4 regions of the Streptomyces sp. NPDC042371 genome follow, and region 1 is predicted to be linked to each of the others. Evidence: riboswitches for the same ligand, from Rfam matches in the RefSeq annotation. Region 1 holds a riboswitch; each other region holds the start of a gene.
The links. Region 1 has a riboswitch for cyclic di-AMP ahead of AC068B_RS27190 (C40 family peptidase). Riboswitches for the same ligand answer to the same signal wherever they lie in the genome.

Region 1 (5,176 bases):
GGAGGCTGTTGAGGAACGACTCCCAGGGGCCGGGGGAGATGAGCAGGGCGGGCCCTGCGGTGTTCTTCGAGTCACGCACGGCGTACAGGCCGGTCAGCGGACCCGAGTCGAGTGTGGCGGTCTCGACGCAGTTGTTCATTCCGTTGCTGTAGCTGCTGCGCTGCCACCGCGCACCTTGAAGTCTCGTGCTGGAAGGTACGTACCGAGGCATTGCGGTCATGGTGCCTCCTTACGCGCCGTCGCATAGCCCGGCGATGAATTCCGTTGAGTCCTCGAGTGAGAGCGCTTGTACCTGAAGGGAAGTGAAGGCCTCCGAGTACGCCTGGAGGTCTTCTTTCCGTTCGAGGTAGAGGCTACTCGTCAAATGGTCGAGAACAACCACATCCAGATCAGCAATGTCCGGAAACGAAAAAATAACGAAAGAACCGATCAGACCTACATGCTCGCCGGCGGCGAACGGCAGTACCTGCAGCTGGACATGGGGCAGGAGGGACGCCTGTCGCAACCGGACCAGCTGTTCGGCGAGCACCTTCTCCCCGCCCACCGGCCGCCGCAGCACGGCCTCGTCCATGACCACGCTCAGGCGCAGCGGCGGATCCGCCCGCAGCACGTCCTGACGGGCGAGCCGGACCTCCACCAGCGCGTCGACCTGCTTCTCCGGCAGCCCGCCGAGCGCGGCCCGGGTCACCGCTCGCGCGTAGTCGGGCGTCTGCAACAGGCCGGGAACCACGGTGGTTTCGAGCGTGCGCACCCAACGCGCCTGTGACTCCAGGCTGATGAAGTCGCGGTAGGTGGCAGGCAGCAGATCGCGGTACGCCTTCCACCAGTGGTGGCGTCCCGCACCCGGGTCGTCGGCGCCCGTGAAGGCTATGAGGAGCTCGCTGAGCTGCGGGTCCTCGACCTGGTAGACGTCCAGGAGCAGCCGCACGTCGGCGGCCTTCACACCGCTGCGTCCTGTCTCGATCCGGCTCACCTTGGACTGGTGCCAGCCCGCCCTGGCGGCGGCCTCGCTGCTGGTGAGTCCGGCGTTCAGGCGCAGCGCGCGCAGTTCGGCACCGAGCTGACGACGGCGCACCGCGGGGCCGTACTGCATGCCCGTCTCCTTTCGGACGGAGCCGTCGGATATCCCGGCGGCGGGGCGGGGCAGTAGGCGAGATTAGAGGAAGTACCGGTCCCACGCCCAAATACGGTCTGCCGTAGCAGAGTTCACCGCTTCGAGCGACAGATATATGCACATCTCGGTGGATCGCCACCCGTGACCGGCCAAGGAGTGGCAGGCTGGCGCGAAGCACCAGTCCGGGACTGTCCTCGAGTCATCCGCCGCGGGTCGGAGACCAGTCCCGGTGGGAAAGGGACAGCGCCGCCATGGCAGACCACCAGGAAGCCTCCGTCACCCTGCCGAGCGATCCTGCCTCGGTCCCCGCCGCCCGGAAATACGTCTCGCGTGTGCTCGTGGAATGGGGCCTGCCCGGTGACGCCGAGGTGGCCGACACGATCAGACTGATCGTCTCCGAGCTCGCGACCAACGCCGTGCAGCACACCTTGGGGCAGTCGCCCACCTTCACGGTCGACGTCGAGCTCGAACGCGACGAGCACCTGAGGATCGGAGTCACCGACAGCCACCCGCGCTACCCCAAGCGCCTCCCTGCGGCCGTCCAGCAGGACAACGGCCGGGGCATGGTGATCATCCGCTGGCTGACCGCCGAGTGCGGCGGCAGGCTCTCGGTCAGTCCCACCGACGAGGGGGGCAAGACCGTGTGGATCGCGCTGCCGTGGCGCGCTCCGGTCCAGCGCAAGGACCGTGACGCCACGCACTGACCGGGGTGTGCCCCGGCCGGGTCGTCGGGATGGACACCGTCAGCGGTGCCGTTCTCTGCGCTGGGGACGCGGTGCTCCGCCACGGGCCCCTGACGGCCTGGCGTCGGGCTCCTCGTCGAGCGCCGCTTCGACACGCGCCAGCGGGCGCCGCGCGAGCCGCGGCAGTACGCCCCACAGCCCGACGCACATCAGCAGCGTGCCCGCGCCCGCCAGGAGGCCTTCGGTCCGACCCGACGTCACATCGACGACGAGCAGCACCGAACCGGCGAGCGTCAGCACCAGAACGCCCAGGCCGACCCCGGCGAGCCGGGACGACACCCGCACGATGAGCGGCTTGGCCCGCTGCTGGAACAGCGAGCGGTGCAACGCGGCGGGCGCCGTGAACAGCGCCGCCGCGAGCACCGCGAGCAGCAGCGTCGTGACGTAGGTGGCGCGCTGCACCGCGTCGAGCGAGGGAAATCGCGGGCTGAAGGCGAGGGTGAGCAGGAAGGCGAAGAGGATCTGGACGCCCGTCTGCGTCACTCTCAGCTCCTGGAGCAGCTCCGCGAAGTTGCGGTCGGCGCGCTCCAACGGTGTTTCGTTGCGGGCCGTGCAGGCATAGTCGTCGGACATCCCGCACGGGTATCCCCGCGGGCGCGCTCCAAGCATCGGCACCTGACCGTGCGGGGAGCGCGCCGGAGCGGGCGCGGTGGGTCAGCGGACCCTGCCGTACCAGACGCTCTTGGTCCAGATCTTCTCCAGGCGGACCACGGTCCCCCTCTTGGGGGCGTGCCAGATGCGGTTGTTACCCGCGTAGATCCCGACGTGGTACACGTTCCGACCGGAGTGGAAGAACACCAGGTCGCCGCGGGTCCGCTGGGACCTGGAGACGTGCTTGGTCTTGTTGTACTGCGCGGCGGCGGTGCGCGGCAGCTTCTTGCCCGTCTTCTTGAACGAGTAGAGAGTCAGGCCCGAGCAGTCGAACCGGTTGGGCCCTGCCGACCCGTAGCCGTACGGGGAGCCCTTCTTGGACGCCGCGATCTTGAGCGCCTTCGTCCCGTGAGTGGCCGCCTGGGCCTCCGACGCGAGCCCGGGGGCCAGGACGGTGCCGCCTACGACGGCGAGCGTGAGGACCGATGCGGCACCGGTCCTGCTGAGCAGCGACGGAACATGATTCAGCGCAGTCATGCGCAACCCTTCGTCAGCCGCCTGTGAAAGATGACCTGTCGGGTTCGGGCAGGCGAAGATGCCCGGCCGCGTCGTGCTCTGCGGCTTCACCCCAAGGGCGTCGTCCGGACTGTCCGGACGGGCCCGTCGTGCCTGGGTCCTCCACTCCTGCCGTTGCACAGATGTCGACCGGTCATCCGGGTGGCGGCAGGACTCGGCGTCCGCCCGGACCGCCCCGCCGCGGTGGCGGGGGCTTGTCGTCGGAAGGGATCTTGACCCGACATGGGCCAAAAAACCGAGCCGAAACGGCGTTTTGTGAGGCTCCTCACGACTGACCTGTTCAGGTGGACACTGCCGAAATCGTCGCGTTGGCACGTGGTCCGACGACGGTTCGACCAGCACCGGAATGCGCAATTCCGCCGGTGCTGTACTCGCTCGACGCAACTTTCGTCGGTGCGGACGACGACCTCTTCCTACGCCGTCCGAGGTAGCCCGACTGGTCCGTTTCGAAGTGGCCCCGGACGTCACGGTGTCCGGGGCGGGGCGGGTCGGCGGGGGCTCAGCCGCCCTGCGGGGGCGGCACGGTGATCCGCCCGGCCCGCCGCTCGCCGTCGAGGACGCGCAGAGCCTGGGCGAGGGTCTGCGCGTGCACTTCGCTCTCACCGCGCTGGTGCATGAGGGCGAGCGCGTCCCGCAGGGCACTCGCCCGGCCGACGAGGGCCTGGGCGGCGCGGAGTCCGCCGTAGGTGTGCTCGGCGCGGGCCGGATTGATCCGGCCGAGCAGGTCGACGACTTCGAGATAGCGGTCGATCAGCTCCGCCTCGGCGCGGGTCAGCGCAGGCAGCGGCGGCAGTTCGGGCGGCAGCATCGGCGGGTCACCTCGGGTCCCGGGCGGCGAGCGAGGTCTTGCGGCTCGGAATGATCCGGTCCACGAGTCCGTACGCCAGGGCGGCCGGGGCGTCGAGGATCTTGTCCCGCTCGATGTCCGCGGTGATCCGCTCCTGGCTCTGCCCGGTGTGGCGCGCGAGCAGCTCCTCCAGGAGGCGCCGCGTGCGCAGCAGTTCGTCGGCCTGGATCGCGAGGTCCGAGGCCTGGCCCCGGACCGGTTCGCCGATGGCGGGCTGGTGGATCAGGACGCGCGCGCCGGGCAGCGCGAACCGCTTGCCTGGCGTGCCCGCGGCGAGCAGGACGGCGGCCGTCGACGCGGCCTGGCCCAGGCAGGTCGTCTCCACGTCACAGCTGACGAACTGCATCGTGTCGTAGATCGCGGTCATCGCGCTGAACGAGCCGCCGGGGGAGTTGATGTACAGCGAGATGTCGCGGTCCGGCGCCTGGTGTTCGAGGTGCATGAACTGGGCCATCACGTCGTTCGCCGAGGTGGCGTCGATGGAGGTGCCGAGGAAGACGATCCGCTCTTCGAGGAGCTTGGAGTACGGATCCATGGTCCGCGTCCCCGACGTGGTGCGTTCGGTGAACTCGGGCAGGACGTAACGGGCAGACGGACGATTCATGGCACGCCTCTCTTCCTCCGGTCGCTGAGCGGCCCGGTCTCTGTAAAAAATGTACAGGACGTACGTTCCGTCAGGGGGGTGGAGCCGGGATGGGTTCTCGTCCGGGGCGCCGCGTACCCTCTCCGAGGCATGGAACGGAGCAGCGGCGAGCGAGAGTTACTGGCCCTCGAAGTGGACGTCATCCACGGCCTCGGGCCGGGCGAGGGCGACGGCGCGCTGAGGGTGGCCGACCCGTCGGTGCGGGCGGTGGTGGCCTGGTCGCCGGGGGCGCGCGTGCTGGCGCTGGGTGCGGAGGGCCCTGACGTCCTGCGTGCCGCCGACGGATTCGGTGATCTTGGTGACATGGAGCAGGCGTACGCGCCGGGGGAGCCGCCGGATGTCCTCGTGCGGATCGCCGACGCGTGTGCGGCCGAGGGCGACCGGGCCTCGCTTCGGGGAGGCCCCAGCTTCACCTTCCCCGAGCGGCTCAGCGAGGACTTTCCGTCGCCGCTTCCGCTTCTGCTCTCCGATGCGGAAGGGCGCGCAGCCGCAGGGGAGTTGACCCGCCCGGGCAACTGGCAGCCCGGCGAGTGGGCGGAGCTGATCTCCGGTGCGGCGGGGGAGTGGGCGATGGCCGTGCGCGACGGTTCGCCCGTGTCGATCTGTCACACCCCGGCCGCCAACACCCGCGCGGCGGAGGCGGGAATCTGGACCCGGGCGGA
Region 2 (5,176 bases), on a different contig from region 1:
CGTAGAAGCTGACCAGACGGTCCGCGTCCTCGGCCGTGATGGGCCTGATGCGGGCGGTGCCTCCGTCGCGCAGCACCACGTCGGCTTCCCAGTGCGACGGGTAGTCGTGCCGATCCTGCTGATCCGACGGGAGCTGCATGGGGCCAGGGTACGGGTCGCGCGGCCGCCCGGGCCGGGGCAGGCTAGGACAGGTCGAACGGCGACCGGGGCCGGGACCTCTGTCCGGCAGAGCACCCGCGACGGCATGAGACACTGGTCTAGACAAGTGTGAGACACCTGGAAGGGCAGCAACACATGGCTGAGCGCCGCGTCAACGTCGGCTGGGCCGAGGGCCTTCACGCCCGACCCGCCTCCATCTTCGTCCGCGCGGCCACGGCCGCCGGCGTCCCCGTGACGATCGCCAAGGCCGACGGCAACCCCGTCAACGCCGCTTCGATGCTCGCGGTGCTCGGCCTGGGCGCCCAGGGCGGCGAAGAGATCGTGCTCGCCTCCGACGCCGAGGGTGCCGACGCCGCCCTCGACCGTCTGGCGAAGCTGGTCGCCGAGGGGCTCGAGGAGCTTCCGGAGACGGTCTAGGACACGTTCCTCGCATTACGTCAATGGGGTCACCCGGAATTCCGGGTGACCCCATTGACGTATGCGCTTGATTTTTCATGCACACCGTTTTCATGAACGCCGTGGGGCCGTATGAAATTGCCGCGAATTGATCGCGCGACGACTCTTCTTACGGCTCCTCTTTGTATACGGCGCCTCCGTTAATTCCGGAGACTCACCGTGTTTACGGCATGTTGCGAATCCCTCACGCGGCCGCCCCGGCGCGCGGGCCGCAATCGGTGGGCCGCGCGGGCCCGTTCGACGTGTGCCGCGGTGAGCGCCCTCGCCCGTTCCGCGTCCCGGCGGGCGACCGCGTCGGCGATCGCCGCGTGCTCGGACCAGGACTCGTCCGGCGTCGCCGGGGTATCGACGACGTACATCCAGGCGATCTTGTGCCGGAGCGGGGTGAGCAGCGCCGTGAGGCCGGGGCTGCCGGACGCCTGGGCGAGCGTCTCGTGGAACCAGCCGCCCAGCGAGCGCAGATCCTCCCCGCGGCCGCTCCTGGAGCGCTGCTGGCCCAGCCTGACGAGTCCGCGCAGGACCTTCAGGTGTGCGTCCGTGCGGCGCTGCGCGGCGCGTGCCGCGGCGAGCGGCTCCAGCAGCGTCCGGACCTCCAGGAGGTCCGCGGCCTCCTGTTCCGTCGGCTCGGCGACGCATGCGCCCGCATGCCTGCGGGTGACGACGAAGCCCTCGGCCTCCAGCGTGCGCAGGGCCTCGCGCACGGGGACGCGGGAGACTCCGTAGCGCCGCGCGAGGAGTTCCTCGGTGAGTCTGCCGCCCCTTTCATATACACCGGCGACTATGTCGTCCCGAATGGCCGTGCATACCGAGTGCGCGGGAACGCGCATGACCGGACCTCCGCCTTAATCCCCGCGACACGCGGTCGACCGACGCTCGTTCCGTGACTCTATTGCAGAGCGCCGGAATTTCCGACGGCGGACAGAAATCCATGGATATCTTTTGGCCAAGAACGGGCGGCAGGGGACGATGGCCGGGGAACGCCGAAAGCCCCGGCTCGGGAGGAGCCGGGGCTTTCGGTGAAGTGCTGCGGGGCCGTCCGCGTGGGGCGACCGCGTCGGCCGTCCGCTTCGGATCAGACCTTGACGCCGTGCGAGCGCAGGTACGAGACCGGGTCGATGTCGGAGCCGTACTCCTCGCCGGAGCGGGCCTCGAAGTGGAGGTGCGGGCCACTGGAGTTGCCGGTGGACCCGGAGAGACCGATCTGCTGGCCCGGGGTGACCGTCTGGCCGACGGTGACGCCGAGGGACGACATGTGGCCGTACTGGGTGTACGTGCCGTCGTTCATCTTGATGACCACGTTGTTGCCGTAGGCACCACCCCAGCCCGCCTCGACGACGGTGCCGGAGCCGACCGCGTGGACGGCGGTGCCGGACGCGGCGTGGAAGTCGACACCGGTGTGGCTGCCGGAGGACCACATGGCGCCGCCGGTCTGGTAGCCCGTGGAGACGTACGAGCCGGAGACCGGGGAGACGTAGGTGTTCAGGCGCTTGCGCTCGGCCTCGCGGGCGGCACGCTCCTTGGCCTCGTGCTCCTTCTTGGCCTTCGCCTTGGCCTCCGCCTCGGCCTTGCGCTTCTCCTCGGCGGCCTTCTTCTTGGCGGCCTCTTCGGCCTTCTTGGCGGCAGCGGCGTCGTCGGCGGCCTGGCGCTGCGCGGCGGCCTGCGCGTCGACGCTCTCGGCGAGCGAGTCGCCGACGGATATCGCCTGGGTGAGACCAGTGTGCTCCACGGCCGCTTCGTCGGCGGCGGCGAGCGCGGGGGCGGCAAGGCCTCCGATGACACCGGTGGTGGTGAGCGCCGCGACACCTGCGACGTTCGCGGTGGTCCGCGTGAGGCGACTCGGACGACGGTGCTTCCCGGTGGCACGGGTGAACGCCATGTGGCGGGTGTTCCTTTCCTTCCCTCTCGCCTACCGGGTTAGCTGACGGGTTCGGAGCAGGAAGGTCTCCTACGGGTCCCTCACCTCGCGGCAAGGTGCCCGATTCACCCCAGGGGACATGTGGGTCCCCGGCTCCCCTGGCTCGCGCCGTACGGGGACTCGGCGATGACTGTCCGGTGCCGCGGATGCGGCGTACTGCGCGACGAACAGCCGGGTCGACGCTAAGCGGGGCATCTTTCGATCGACAAACAGAACGCGCCTTTTGTAGCGCACGCCACACGGCAGACAGGCAACCTCCATACCAATCCGGACATATGAGGACCCTGGCGACCGAAAGGGTCACCAGGGTCCCGATACGTCCCAACTTGCGTCCTGACTGTGGCTCAGCGCCGACGCCGACCGTCACTCAGCCGGTGACCACGCTCACTTCGCCGATCCCGAGCGCCCTGACGGGCTCCTCGATCTGCGCGGCGTCCCCGACGAGGACCGTCACCAGGCGGTCCTCCGGGAAGGCGTTCACGACGGCCGCAGTGGCCTCCACGGTGCCGGTGGCGGCCAGCTGTCGGTACAGCTGCGCCTGGAAGTCGTCCGGCAGGTTCTGCTCGACCTGGTCGGCGAGCGTCGCCGCCACGGAGGCGGCCATCTCGTACTTGAGCGGGGCCACGCCCACCAGGTTCTGCACGGCGACGTCGCGCTCGGCGTCGGTGAGCCCCTCCGCGGCGAGGGTGCGCAGCACCTTCCAGAGGTCGTCCAGCGCCGGGCCCGTGTTCGGGGTGTCCACGGAGCCGCTGATGGCGAGCATCGCGGCGCCCGTCCCGTCCGGGGCGGAGCGGAGCACCTGGCCGAACGCCCGTACGCCGTAGGTGTATCCCTTCTCCTCGCGCAGGACACGGTCCAGGCGGGAGGTGAGGGTGCCGCCCAGGCAGTACGTGCCGAGCACCTGGGCGGGCCACACGCGGTCGTGCCGGTCGGCGCCGACGCGGCCGATCAGCAGCTGTGTCTGGACCGCTCCGGGGCGGTCCACGATGACGACGCGGCCGCGGTCGTCGGCGATCACCGGCGGCACGGGGCGCGACTCGCCCGCGGAGCCGGTCCAGGCGCCGACGGTGTCGGCGAGGACGGCGTCCAGGTCGGTGCCCACCAGGTCGCCGACGACGACCAGGGTGGCCGTGGCGGGGCGGACGAACTTCTCGTAGAAGGCACGCACCGCCGCCGAGTCGATGGCGGTGACCGTCTCCTCGGTGCCCTGACGCGGGCGCGACATGCGCGCGGTCGGCGGGAAGAGCTGCCTGGAGAGCTCCTTGGCGGCGCGGCGCGCCGGGTTGGCGGCCTCGTGCGGGATCTCGTCCAGGCGGTTGCGTACGAGCCGTTCGATCTCGCTGTCCGCGAAGGCGGGGGCCCGCAGGGCGTCGGCGAGCAGGCCGAGTGCCTTCGGGAGCCGGGAGACCGGGACCTCGAGCGAGACCCGCACGCCCGGGTGGTCGGCGTGCGCGTCGAGGGTCGCGCCGCAGCGGTCGAGCTCGGCGGCGAACTCCTCCGCGGAGTGCTTGTCGGTGCCCTCGTTGAAGGCCCGCGCCATGATGGTGGCGACGCCGTCCAGGCCTTCCGGCTCGGCGTCCAGGGGCGCTTCGAGGTGGATCTCGACGGCGACGACCTGCTGGCCGGGGCGGTTGCAGCGCAGGACCGTGAGGCCGTTGGGCAGCGTGCCGCGCTCGGGGGCCGGGAAGGCCCAGGGCTTGGCCGTACCGGCCTGGGGCTGGGGGTGGAACTGCATCGTCGCGGCCTCGGTCACTTCGCCGCCTCCTCTTCTTCCTCGGCGCCCTCGGCGGCGTCTGCGGCCTCCTCGGCCCCGTCAACGGGCTCGTACACGAGCACCGCGCGGTTGTCCGGGCGCAGCCGGGCCCCGGCGACCTCCTGGACCTCTTCCGCGGTGATGTCGAGGACGCGCTGGACGGCCGTGAGGGCGAGCTGCGGGTCGCCGAACAGGACCGCGAACCTGCACAGTTCGTCGGCGCGGCCCGCGACTGTGCCGAGCCGGTCGAGCCACTCGCGCTCCAGCTGCGCCTGGGCGCGCTCCATCTCCTCCGGAGTGGGGCCCTCCGCGGCGAAGCGGGCGAGCTCCTCGTCGACGGCGGCCTCGATGACGGGCACCTCGACGTCGCCCGACGTCTTCACGTCGAGCCAGCCGAGCGAGGGCGCCCCCGCGAGGCGCAGCAGGCCGAACCCGGCGGCGACCGCGGTGCGGTCCCTGCGCACGAGCCGGTTGTAGAGCCTGGAGGACTCGCCGCTGCCGAGGACGGTGAGGGCGAGGTCGGCCGCGTCGCACGCGCGCGTGCCGTCCTCCGGGAGGCGGTAGGCGGCCATCAGGGCGCGGGCCGGGACCTCCTCCTCGATGACCTCGCGCAGCTCCTTGCCGATGCGCTCGGGCAGCGAGCCGTCGCGCGGCGGCTGCTTGCCGTCGTGTCCGGGGATCGACCCGAAGTACTTCTCGACCCAGGCCAGCGTCTGCTCCGGGTCGATGTCGCCGACGACCGAGAGGACCGCGTTGTTGGGCGCGTAGTACGTGCGGAAGAACGCTCGCGCGTCCTCCAGGGTGGCCGCGTCCAGGTCGGCCATGGAGCCGATCGGCGTGTGGTGGTAGGGGTGGCCCTCCGGGTACGAGAGGGCGGTCAGCTTTTCGAACGC
Region 3 (5,176 bases), on a different contig from region 1:
TGCGGCTGCAGCGCGACGTAGCGCGCGAGGCCCTCGCGGTCGGAGAGGTCGAGGGACTCCTGGAGCCGCTCGGGGGAGATGTTGGAGGCGGCGATGGCGCGCACCTTGCCCGCCCGCACCAGCTCGTCGAGCGCGCCGATGATCTCCTCCACGGGCACGGACGTGTCGTCGAAGTGCGTGTAGTAGAGGTCGATGTAGTCGGTGCCGAGGCGTCGCAGGGACGCGTCGGCGGCGCCCTTGATGGTCGCGGCGGACAGGCCCTTGTACTCGGGGTGGGCGCCGACCTTGGTGGCCACGACGACGTCGGAGCGGTTGCCTCGCTCGGCCAGCCACTCGCCGATGAGGGTCTCGGACTCGCCGCCCTTGTTGCCGTCCACCCAGGCCGTGTACGCGTCGGCGGTGTCGATGAAGTTGCCGCCCGCCGCGGTGTAGGCGTCGAGGACGGCGAAGGACGCCGCCCGGTCCGCGGTCCAGCCGAAGACGTTGCCGCCCAGGGAGAGCGGGAAGACTTCGAGGTCGGATGAGCCGAGTGGGCGAAGAGGAGTCATACGCTCCTCAACGCCCCCGCCCCGGACGGAATTCCGTGCAGGGCACACCGGAATCGGGGGTGAGGAATCAGGGGTTGAGGCCCTTGCCCTGCAGCCAGCCGAGCGGGTCGATGCCGGTGCCGTCGGCCGTGTGGACCTCCATGTGGAGGTGCGGGCCCGTGACGTTGCCGGTCGCGCCGACGCGGCCGATGACGTCGCCCGTGGAGACCTTCTGGCCCGCGCTGACGTTGAGCGAGGACTGGTGGCAGTACCAGATCTCCGTGCCGTCCTCGAGTTCGAGCACGGTGCGGTAGCCGTACGCACCCGCCCAACCGGCCTCCTTGACGGTGCCGGTGTGCACGGCCTTGAGCGGGGTGCCCGTGGGCGCCGCGAAGTCAAGGCCGGTGTGGTGGCCGGAGGACCACATGGATCCGGCGTCACCGAAGTGCGAGGTGAGGGTGTACGAGGAGGTGGGGATGACGTAGCTCTTGGCGAGCTTGGCCAGGCGCGCGGCCTCGGCCTTGGCCTTCCGGGCCTCCTCCTCCTTCTTCTTCTTGGCGGCCGCCTTGGCGTCCGCTTCCTTCTCGGCGGCCTTGCGCTGGGCGTCCGCCTCTTCGCCCGCCTTCTTGGCGGCGGCGTCCTCGGCGGCGGTCCGCACGGCGGTGTCCGCCTGGTCCTGCTGGTTCTCGGCCTGCTGCATGATGCGGGCGCGCAGGGCCTCGCCCGCATGGGTGTTGCCCTGCTCGGCGTCGGCGGCGCTGACACCGGCGGCGGTGAGCGGGGCCGCGGCGGCCGCGGTGGTCGTGGCGTCCGACGTGTCGTCGCCGGATATCAGGGAACCCACGCCAGGAAGGGACTTGGCCTCGGGCAGCGAGTCCGTGACGACGCCGAGGTCGGGCATCGATATGGAGACCGGCGGCTTGCCGTCCTGCGCGGTGGCGATGCCGCCCGCGCCGACGGCGGCGATGACGCCCACGCCGAGCACGGTGGAGCTGCGGGCGAGCCCGCCGCCGCTCTTCTTGTGCACACGGTGCCTGCCGCGGACGGGACGGACGGACTCCTCGGTGGGGTTCCACTCTTCGAAGGAGCCCTCGTCGTACGAGCCGAAGTCGTCGTCATTCGGTACGTACACGGCTTGGGGGGCAGGCCGGTTGGACGCCACTGGGGCGCACTCCTTTCCTTCCTTCTCGCCTACCGGGTTAGCTGACGGGTTCGGAGCAGGAAGGTCTCCTACGAGCATCTGGCACGGATGCACAGCTGCCCGATTCACCCCATGTTGGTGGTTCCCCGGCTCCCTTTCGGGATTAGGCGCGTGCGCGCGGAGCCGACTCGAGTGACGGCTGGGACGACCGCGCTGCGTTATCGAACGTTAATAGACAGCGGGTCGGTATTCCAAGCCGTTCCGGTTGATCGTTAACGCTCATCGGCTGTACGTACCGGGACACGAGGGTGCGGAACGGGGCGAGTTGACCCCATCTCTTTAAACACCGGAGCTTCACATTCCCTTGACAGTGCGTCAGATGTTATGCGGAGCGGTGCACTTCAGTTACCGGCCGTAACGTCGGTCGTGACGTCCGGATCCCCGGCAGCGGGTCGCCGCACCGCGAGCAGCGCCATGTCGTCCGTCATCCCGCCCCCGGTGTGCCGCCGCACCTCCCCCGCGAGCGCGGCGAGGAGCGCGTGCGGGCCGCCGCGGCCCGGGAAGATCCGCCCGCCGAGCCGGGTCGCGGGATCGTAGAACTCCCCCGCCGCGTCCCGCGCCTCCGAGAGGCCGTCCGTGTAGAAGAGCAGCAGCGCGCCGGGCGGCAGCTCCGTCTCGTCCGCACGGTCCGGCCAGGCCCCCAGATCGCCCATGCCGAGCGGCAGCGCGGGTTCGGTCGCCGACAGGACGCAGAGCCGCCCGTCGCCGCGCAGCAGCAGCGGCGGCGGGTGCCCGCGGTTGATGAGCCGCACGGAGCCCTCGCCGTGCCGGATCTCGGCGAGGACGGCGGTCGTGAACCCCTCGAACGCGTCGAGCCCGTCGCGCCGGGTGCCCTCGCGCGCGAGCGCCCGCTCCAGGCGCTGCGCGACCGCCTCCAGGGTGGCCTCCTGCTCGGCGGCCTCCCGGAAGGCGCCGATGACGACGGCGACGGCCGCGACCGCGCCCATGCCCTTGCCCCGTACGTCGCCGACGATGAGCCGTACGCCGTGCGGGGTGTCCTGCACCGCGTACAGATCGCCCCCGATGAACGCGTCGGCCTGCGCGGCCTCGTACCGCGCCGCGATGTCGAGCCCGCCGATGCGCGGGTCCGGCGTGGGCAGCACGGCGCGCTGGGTGGCTTCCGAGATGGAGCGGGCGATGGCGAGCCGGTCGTTGCTGCGGCGCACGACGCGGTTGATGACGATCGCGAGACCGGCGACGGTCACCACGGTGACCACCTCGGTGACGGCCTCGACATGGCTGTTGACGGCGCTGCTGTAGTGCAGGAGGAGGACGGCGCAGGTGGCCGCCGCGCCGGTCAGGACGGTGTTGAGCCGTGAGTAGAAGGGGGCGGCGATCAGCGGGGCGGCCGTGAAGAGGGGGGCCGCGGTGAACTCCGCGGGGGTCACCGCGTCGTACACGGCACCGACGACGAGGAGCAGGAGCGGCAGGGAGCGGACGAAGGCCCGCTCGGGCCCGGTGGCCCCACTGGCCCCCCTGGCCCCGCTCTCGTCGGGTCCTCCTCGCTGCCCCACCGCTTGTCTCCCGCCGAATCCGCACCCATCACCGCGCTGCATTCAGGGTTCCCGCAGCGGCGGGCGGGTGCGACCTGGTGTGGGCCGACCGGGTGAGCGGCGAGCGGTCCGGGCGGGAGGATCCGGGCGGAAAACGCCGATGGCCCGGAACCATGAATCATGGTTCCGGGCCATCGGTCATCAGTAGCGGGGACAGGATTTGAACCTGCGACCTCTGGGTTATGAGCCCAGCGAGCTACCGAGCTGCTCCACCCCGCGGCGATGAACACAACTCTACGCCATCCGAAGGGGTGCGTCGAACCACTTAGGCGCTGCCCGCGTGCGTGAGGGTCTCCCAGGCCACGAAGAGGCCGTCGGTCCCCTCGGGCCGCCGCTGCTCCGTGTACTTCTCGGTCTGCGGCATCTCCAGCTTCAGCCGCCCCCGCAGATGGTTCAGGCCGACCTCCGTGTCGGGCCCCATGTCGCGCTCCACCTTGCCGCCGCACAGCCACTCCGGCGCCTTCGCGCCCAGCTGGTACTTGGAGTGGAACTCGAAGGCGGCCCGCAGCCGGTCCCTGACCTCCCCGTACAGGTCGACGCCCTGGTGCCAGGCGGTCTCCGCCATGTGCGAGGTGGCGGCGAGCGAGTAGCTGGCGTGCTTGAAGTTGCGGCAGGTCTCCTGGGAGAGCCCGTCGGCGTACGTGCCCTGCCCGAACCAGTACTTCTTCAGCTCGGTGGCGGTGTCGATGGCACTGCCCGCCGGGGAGACGGGCAGCTTCCCGTCCGACTTCAGATAGAAGTACGCGGGCACCCGCGTCCTGAAGTGCCCCACGGCCTTCTCGAACGTGGCGTGGTCGTCGAGGAAGACGGCCATGCTCATGGTGGCGTCGGCCATCACCAGGTCCCAGTTGCCGTTGCGCTCGACGGACCCGTCCCTGACCTGGGGCAGGTAGGCGTTGCGCAGCATCCGTTCGAAGCGCAGGAGCTGCCCGTCGGGCCAGCCGTCGTACGTGTAGCGCACGGCCTCGGCGGCCCGCGCCCAGGACGAGGCGGCCCAGCCGGTCTGCAGCCCGGCGTTCTCCTCGGTGTGCCCGGTGATCACCTTCGACCAGGCGTCCATGATCTGCACGGCCTTCTCGGCGTGCGCGCGCTCGCCGGTGATGTTCCAGAGCAGGGCGTGCGTGTACGCGGCCAGCGCGTCCTCACGCTCCTCCACGCACCCCCGGCCGGGGCGGGTGTCGGGCGGACACTCCACGACGGCGTACGGCCTCGCCGTGTAGTCGTCGGCCGCGTACTTGCTGGCCCGCATCTGCTCGTACGCCGCGAACCACGGCTGCTCCCGCGCCCTGACGTGCGCGCGGACCCGGTCGAGCTGCTCCTTGCCGACCAGGACGCCGGGGTGCTCGAAGGCCCGGTCGAGGGGGCGGGCCGCGGCCGTACGCGTGCCGTCCCCACCGGAGCCACCACCTCCGCAGGCCGCGGCGAGGCCGACGAGAAGCGGTGCGACGAGCAGCACGAGTACGCGCTGCCGCCGTCGACGGACCGTTGCTGCCATCACCGCACCTCCCGCTGCGCCGTCGGCCTCCCGACGGCAACTGGCAGTCCAGCGTGACCCGCGGCCCCGGCCCGCGCGCGACCTGAGTGAGCCGTTCGGGTCAGATCACCGGGGGCCTGCCCAGCCGCGTCAGCCGCCAGACGGTGCGCCACCGCATGGGCTTGCGCCCGCCGCACGGCGTCCGCACCCCCTCGGCGAATCCCGCGGCCCAGGCCCGCAGCCCCGGCAGCGAGCGGGTGCGCAGGAGGGTGAGGAGGGTCCAGATGCCCAGGTGCACCGGGATCAGCGGCAGGGGGAGGTTGCGGCGGACCAGCCAGACGCGGTTGCGGGCGGTGTTGCGGTAGTAGACGGCGTGCCGGGCCGGGGAGGTCTTGGGGTGCTGGAGCAGCAGGGCGGGTTC
Region 4 (5,176 bases), on a different contig from region 1:
GGACGACTTCCGCGACTGGGCGGGCATGATGATCCGGCACGGCGGCGGCCCGCGCGGCGGCGTCGCCCGGTCGGTCAAGAAGATGCGCGGCTACCTCGCCGAGCTCATCCACCGCAAGCGCCTCGAACCCGGCGACGACCTCATCTCCGGTCTCATCAAGGCCTCCGACCACGGCGAGCACCTCACCGAGAACGAGGCCGCAGCCATGGCCTTCATCCTTCTCTTCGCCGGGTTCGAGACCACGGTCAACCTGATCGGCAACGGGCTGTACGCCCTCCTCACCCACCCCGAGCAGCGCGCCCGGTTCCAGAAGGCGCTGGCGGAGGGCGACACCGGGCTCCTGGAGACCGGCATCGAGGAACTGCTCCGTTACGACGGGCCCGTCGAGCTCGCCACGTGGCGGTTCGCGACGGAGGCGCTCACCATCGGCGGGCAGGATATCGCCGCCGGAGACCCCGTCCTCGTCGTGCTCGCCGCCGCGGACCGCGACCCCGCCCGGTTCGAGGATCCCGACACCCTCGACCTTTCCCGGAGTGACAACCAACACCTCGGATACGGGCACGGAATCCACTACTGCCTGGGCGCTCCGCTCGCCCGCCTGGAGGGCCTGACCGCCCTCACGACGCTGCTGCGACGCCTTCCCGACCTGCAACTCGCGGCGGAACCGGATGATTTGCGGTGGCGTGGCGGGCTGATCATGCGGGGACTGCGCACGCTGCCCGTGAAGTTCACAACCGCACAGACAACGGTGTCCGACTGACGGCCCGTCACGACTGTGATGTTCACGTGATCTCCGCTGCATCGACTTGTGACAAGCGTTCGACTGCGACTACGTTCACGACGACTTGAGCGCCCCCGGCGCCCAAGTCGTCGCTGCAGTCTCGTGAAAGGCACCCGCATGCTCTCCGGCTCTGGTCGTCACCGACGCCCCCGCCAAGCCCCGGCCATCATCGTCGCGGCAGGAGTCACCGGATCAGCCATCGCCATCCCACTGCTCGGCGCCACGAGCGCGAGCGCCGCCGACACCACGACGTGGGAGAAGCTCGCCGAGTGCGAGAGCGGCGGCGCGTGGAGCGCCAACCCCGGCAGCGGCTACTACGGAGGCCTCCAGCTCTCCCAGGAGAACTGGGAGGCGTACGGCGGCCTCGACTACGCGCCGAGCGCCGACCAGGCGAGCCGCTCGCAGCAGATCGCCGTCGCCGAGCAGATCCTCGACGACCAGGGCACCGCCGCCTGGCCGAGCTGCGCCCCGATCGCGGGCCTCACCCAGGACGGCGCCGCGGCCGACGTGGACCCGGGCGACCCGGTCACGCCGAAGCCCTCCGAGCCGTCCGGCTCGACAGGCCCCGACGGCTCCGACGACTCCAAGGGCGACAAGGACTCGGACAAGGGCTCGGACAAGGGCTCGGACGACGACTCCGGCAAGGCCTCCGGCAAGGACTCAGACAAGGGCAAGGGCAAGGGTGAGGAGGCCGGTGAGCCCTCGGACTCCGCCGACCCGTCCGACGGCCCGGAGAAGCCCTCCAGCGGCGCCGACGACTCCCGAGACAAGAATCACGACGAGTCAGGCGAAAAGGACGACAAGGGCGAAGCCGATGGCAAGGCCGACGGCAAGAAGGACGACTCCGGCAAGTCGGGCGAGGACGACGCCACTTCGCCCACGCCCGAGAAGTCGACCGACCCCGCCGACGAGGCGGACGGCTCCGACGACTCCGCGGGCCGCCACCGCGGCGACCGCGCGGACGAGAGCGAGGGCGCGGACGGCCGCTCCGGACGGCACGCCTCGCGCGGCGAGAACCGCTCCGGCGGAGTCGCCGATGGCGCCTACACGGTGCGCTCCGGAGACAGCCTCTCGGTCATCGCGGACGACCTCGGCGTCGACGGCGGATGGCACGAGCTCTACAGCGAGAACAAGAAGACCGTCGGGGGCGACCCGGACCTCATCCTCCCCGGTCAGAGCCTCGATCTGGGCGAAAAGTAACGGAAGTTGACGAAGAGTCGGGTGGGGGCTTCGCGCCGTATGTCTGGTTTGGCGCAAGTGAGAGATGGGTCTCAGAAGCCCTGATCGTCTTTGAAATTCCGGCGATCGCGTGTCTACGGTCGTCACCGCTCGCCACTGGTGGGCCCCGCCGGTCGGTACGCCGAATCCTGCCAACGGCCGGACGGGAACAGTCGTCGCTTTGAGCGCCGTAGGCAGGAGCGGGGGACCCAAGGTAAGTGCCGGAAACGGCTAGGGGTGAAGCCGCGCTCAAGGAGCGCGGCCGGGCAACCACATCGGCCCGAACCCGACAGCTCACCTCGCAGGCGTCGGTGAGGGGATCAACTCATGCTGTTTTCCAGCAAGGGCAAGCACCGCCGTCCGTCCAAGGCCACCCGTGTCGTCACGCTCGCCGGTGTCACCGGTGCCGCCGTGGCCGCCCCGCTGATGGCCGCTGGTTCGGCCTCCGCCGCCACCGGTGCCGAGTGGGACGCCGTCGCCCAGTGCGAGTCCGGCGGCAACTGGTCGATCAACACCGGCAACGGTTACCAGGGCGGCGTGCAGTTCTCGCCGTCCACCTGGGCCGCGTACGGCGGTACGAAGTACGCGCCGACCGCCGACAAGGCCTCCAAGGCCCAGCAGATCGAGATCGCCGAGAAGGTCCTCGCGGGCCAGGGCAAGGGTGCCTGGCCGAGCTGTGGCGTCGGCCTCTCGGGCGCCTCGCCCAGCAGCGGCGGCGGCTCGCAGGAGCAGGCCCCGCAGCAGCAGCAGGCCGCGCCGAAGCCGCAGCAGACGCAGCAGGCCCCGCAGCAGCAGGCCGCGCCGAAGCCGCAGCCCACGCCGCAGACCGAGACCAAGAAGACCGTCGAGACCCCGACCGGCAAGACGGTCAAGAAGGGCGACGGCGAGTACAAGGTCAAGACGGGCGACACCCTGTCCAAGATCGCCGAGGCCAAGCACGTCAAGGGCGGCTGGCACAAGGTCTACAAGCTCAACGGCGACATCATCGACAACGCCGACATGATCTACCCGGGCCAGCAGCTCCACCTGAGCTGACCCCACCCGGTAGCGGCCGTGCCTCGGCGGACGCACGGCCGTACCCCCGTCCCCACGGGCTCCCCGCCCCGGTGCGCGTATCCCCCGTACGCACCGGGGCGGGGCCATGTCTGCCCCCGCGTCCGCCCCCGCGTCGGCCCTCCGCTGTTCGCTACTAGCGAGTAGAAAACGTGGCCTTACGCCCGGTTTCCAAGGTATTTGGGCCCTCGTCCGTCCCAGGGGACGGGCGGTCGGCTGGCCGAAGGCCCGGAGCCCGTTAGGCTCAGGAGACGCAGGGCCGACGCGGCCCGCGTAAATGCGTCACATCCCAGAAGGAGATGCTCGTGCCGTCCATCGACGTCGTCGTAGCCCGGGAAATCCTGGACTCCCGAGGCAACCCCACGGTCGAGGTCGAGGTCGGCCTCGACGACGGCAGCACCGGTCGTGCCGCCGTTCCGTCCGGTGCCTCCACCGGTGCTTTCGAGGCCATCGAACTCCGTGACGGTGACCCCAACCGTTACATGGGCAAGGGTGTCGAGAAGGCCGTCCTCGCCGTCATCGAGCAGATCGGCCCGGAGCTCGTCGGCTACGACGCCACCGAGCAGCGCCTGATCGACCAGGCCATGTTCGACCTGGACGCCACCGACAACAAGGGCTCGCTCGGCGCCAACGCCATCCTCGGCGTCTCGCTCGCCGTCGCGCACGCCGCCTCCGAGGCCAGCGACCTGCCGCTGTTCCGCTACCTCGGCGGCCCGAACGCGCACCTGCTGCCCGTCCCGATGATGAACATCCTGAACGGCGGGTCGCACGCCGACTCGAATGTCGACATCCAGGAGTTCATGATCGCCCCGATCGGCGCGGAGTCCTTCTCCGAGGCCCTTCGCTGGGGCGCCGAGGTCTACCACACCCTCAAGAAGGTGCTGAAGACCAAGGGCCTGTCCACGGGCCTCGGCGACGAGGGCGGCTTCGCCCCGAACCTGGACTCCAACCGCGCCGCGCTCGACCTCATCATCGAGGCCATCAAGCAGGCCGGTTACGTCCCCGGCGAGCAGATCGGCCTCGCGCTCGACGTCGCCGCGTCCGAGTTCTACAAGGACGGCAAGTACGAGTTCGAGGGCAAGTCCCGCTCGGCCGCGGAGATGACCGAGTACTACGAGGAGCTCGTCTCCGCGTACCCGCTGGTCTCCATCGAGGACCCGCTGTACGAGGACGACTGGGCCGGCTGGAACGTCATCACCGAGCGCCTGGGCGACAAGGTCCAGATCGTCGGCGACGACCTCTTCGTCACCAACCCGGAGCGCCTGGCCCGCGGCATCGAGGAGGGCTCCGCCAACGCCCTGCTCGTCAAGGTCAACCAGATCGGTTCGCTGACCGAGACCCTGGACGCCGTCGAGATGGCCCAGCGCAACGGCTTCAAGTGCATGATGTCGCACCGCTCCGGCGAGACCGAGGACGTCACCATCGCCGACCTCGCGGTCGCCGTGAACTGCGGCCAGATCAAGACCGGTGCCCCGGCCCGCTCGGACCGCGTCGCCAAGTACAACCAGCTCCTGCGCATCGAGGAGATCCTCGACGACGCGGCGGTCTACGCCGGTCGCTCGGCCTTCCCGCGCTTCAAGGGCTGAGCTTCGGCACCTGACTGAGCAGGCAGCTCTCCCAGGCACGTAGTTACGTACGTCCCCGCATCCGGTCCCGTACCGTGTGCGGGGACGTACGCACGTATACGCGCAGCTCTGGGGAGGCGGAACCATGGCCAAGGCCGGGACCAAGGACCGGTTCTCCACCGCGACCCGCCTGCGGCTGCTCGGCGAGCAGACCGCGGAGCGCGTCTACCGCTCCCAGACCAAGCGGCAGGCGCGCCGCTCCCGGCTCACCGGCCGCGCCGCGCTCCTCGCGCTCGTGCTCTGCTCGCTGGTCGTCGCGCTCGCGTACCCGATAAGGCAGTACGTCTCGCAGCGCGCCGAGATCGACGACCTGCGCAGGCAGCAGGCCGAGCACCGCGCGGACGTCGAGAAGCTGCGCGACGAGAAGGCCCGCTGGCAGGACGACGCGTATGCGGAGCAGCGCGTCCGCGACCGCCTGCACTACGTGATGCCCGGCGAGACCGGGTTCACGGTGATCGACCCCGCGGCGGCGAAGAGCCGCCGTGCGGACCAGGGGGCG

Region 2: it holds a riboswitch for cyclic di-AMP, as region 1 does, so the genes downstream of both, AC068B_RS10330 (M23 family metallopeptidase) here and AC068B_RS27190 (C40 family peptidase) in region 1, are expected to answer to the same signal.
Region 3: it holds a riboswitch for cyclic di-AMP, as region 1 does, so the genes downstream of both, AC068B_RS34265 (M23 family metallopeptidase) here and AC068B_RS27190 (C40 family peptidase) in region 1, are expected to answer to the same signal.
Region 4: it holds a riboswitch for cyclic di-AMP, as region 1 does, so the genes downstream of both, AC068B_RS16620 (transglycosylase family protein) here and AC068B_RS27190 (C40 family peptidase) in region 1, are expected to answer to the same signal.

What each region holds. Positions count from the first base shown of each region.
Region 1 is NZ_JBWKAP010000009.1:114,109-119,284, forward strand. Features, by position in the region: gene AC068B_RS27170 (DUF397 domain-containing protein) at 1-220, opposite strand, end outside; gene AC068B_RS27175 (helix-turn-helix domain-containing protein) at 230-1,093, opposite strand; gene AC068B_RS27180 (ATP-binding protein) at 1,366-1,818, shown strand; gene AC068B_RS27185 (DUF6328 family protein) at 1,858-2,430, opposite strand; gene AC068B_RS27190 (C40 family peptidase) at 2,512-2,985, opposite strand; cyclic di-AMP (ydaO/yuaA leader) riboswitch at 2,989-3,165, opposite strand; gene AC068B_RS27195 (hypothetical protein) at 3,524-3,832, opposite strand; gene AC068B_RS27200 (ATP-dependent Clp protease proteolytic subunit) at 3,840-4,475, opposite strand; gene AC068B_RS27205 (GNAT family N-acetyltransferase) at 4,605-5,176, shown strand, end outside.
Region 2 is NZ_JBWKAP010000003.1:152,837-158,012, reverse strand. Features, by position in the region: gene AC068B_RS10345 (bifunctional acetate--CoA ligase family protein/GNAT family N-acetyltransferase) at 1-139, opposite strand, end outside; gene AC068B_RS10340 (HPr family phosphocarrier protein) at 295-576, shown strand; gene AC068B_RS10335 (GntR family transcriptional regulator) at 756-1,442, opposite strand; gene AC068B_RS10330 (M23 family metallopeptidase) at 1,688-2,491, opposite strand; cyclic di-AMP (ydaO/yuaA leader) riboswitch at 2,504-2,666, opposite strand; gene AC068B_RS10325 (M16 family metallopeptidase) at 2,898-4,283, opposite strand; gene AC068B_RS10320 (M16 family metallopeptidase) at 4,280-5,176, opposite strand, start outside.
Region 3 is NZ_JBWKAP010000015.1:21,615-26,790, forward strand. Features, by position in the region: gene AC068B_RS34260 (aldo/keto reductase) at 1-548, opposite strand, end outside; gene AC068B_RS34265 (M23 family metallopeptidase) at 616-1,689, opposite strand; cyclic di-AMP (ydaO/yuaA leader) riboswitch at 1,701-1,848, opposite strand; gene AC068B_RS34270 (PP2C family protein-serine/threonine phosphatase) at 2,070-3,284, opposite strand; tRNA gene AC068B_RS34275 (tRNA-Met) at 3,427-3,500, opposite strand; gene AC068B_RS34280 (alginate lyase family protein) at 3,547-4,776, opposite strand; gene AC068B_RS34285 (glycosyltransferase family 2 protein) at 4,877-5,176, opposite strand, start outside.
Region 4 is NZ_JBWKAP010000005.1:119,032-124,207, reverse strand. Features, by position in the region: gene AC068B_RS16630 (cytochrome P450 family protein) at 1-760, shown strand, start outside; gene AC068B_RS16625 (LysM peptidoglycan-binding domain-containing protein) at 899-1,981, shown strand; cyclic di-AMP (ydaO/yuaA leader) riboswitch at 2,176-2,322, shown strand; gene AC068B_RS16620 (transglycosylase family protein) at 2,327-3,034, shown strand; gene eno (phosphopyruvate hydratase) at 3,352-4,638, shown strand; gene AC068B_RS16610 (FtsB family cell division protein) at 4,763-5,176, shown strand, end outside.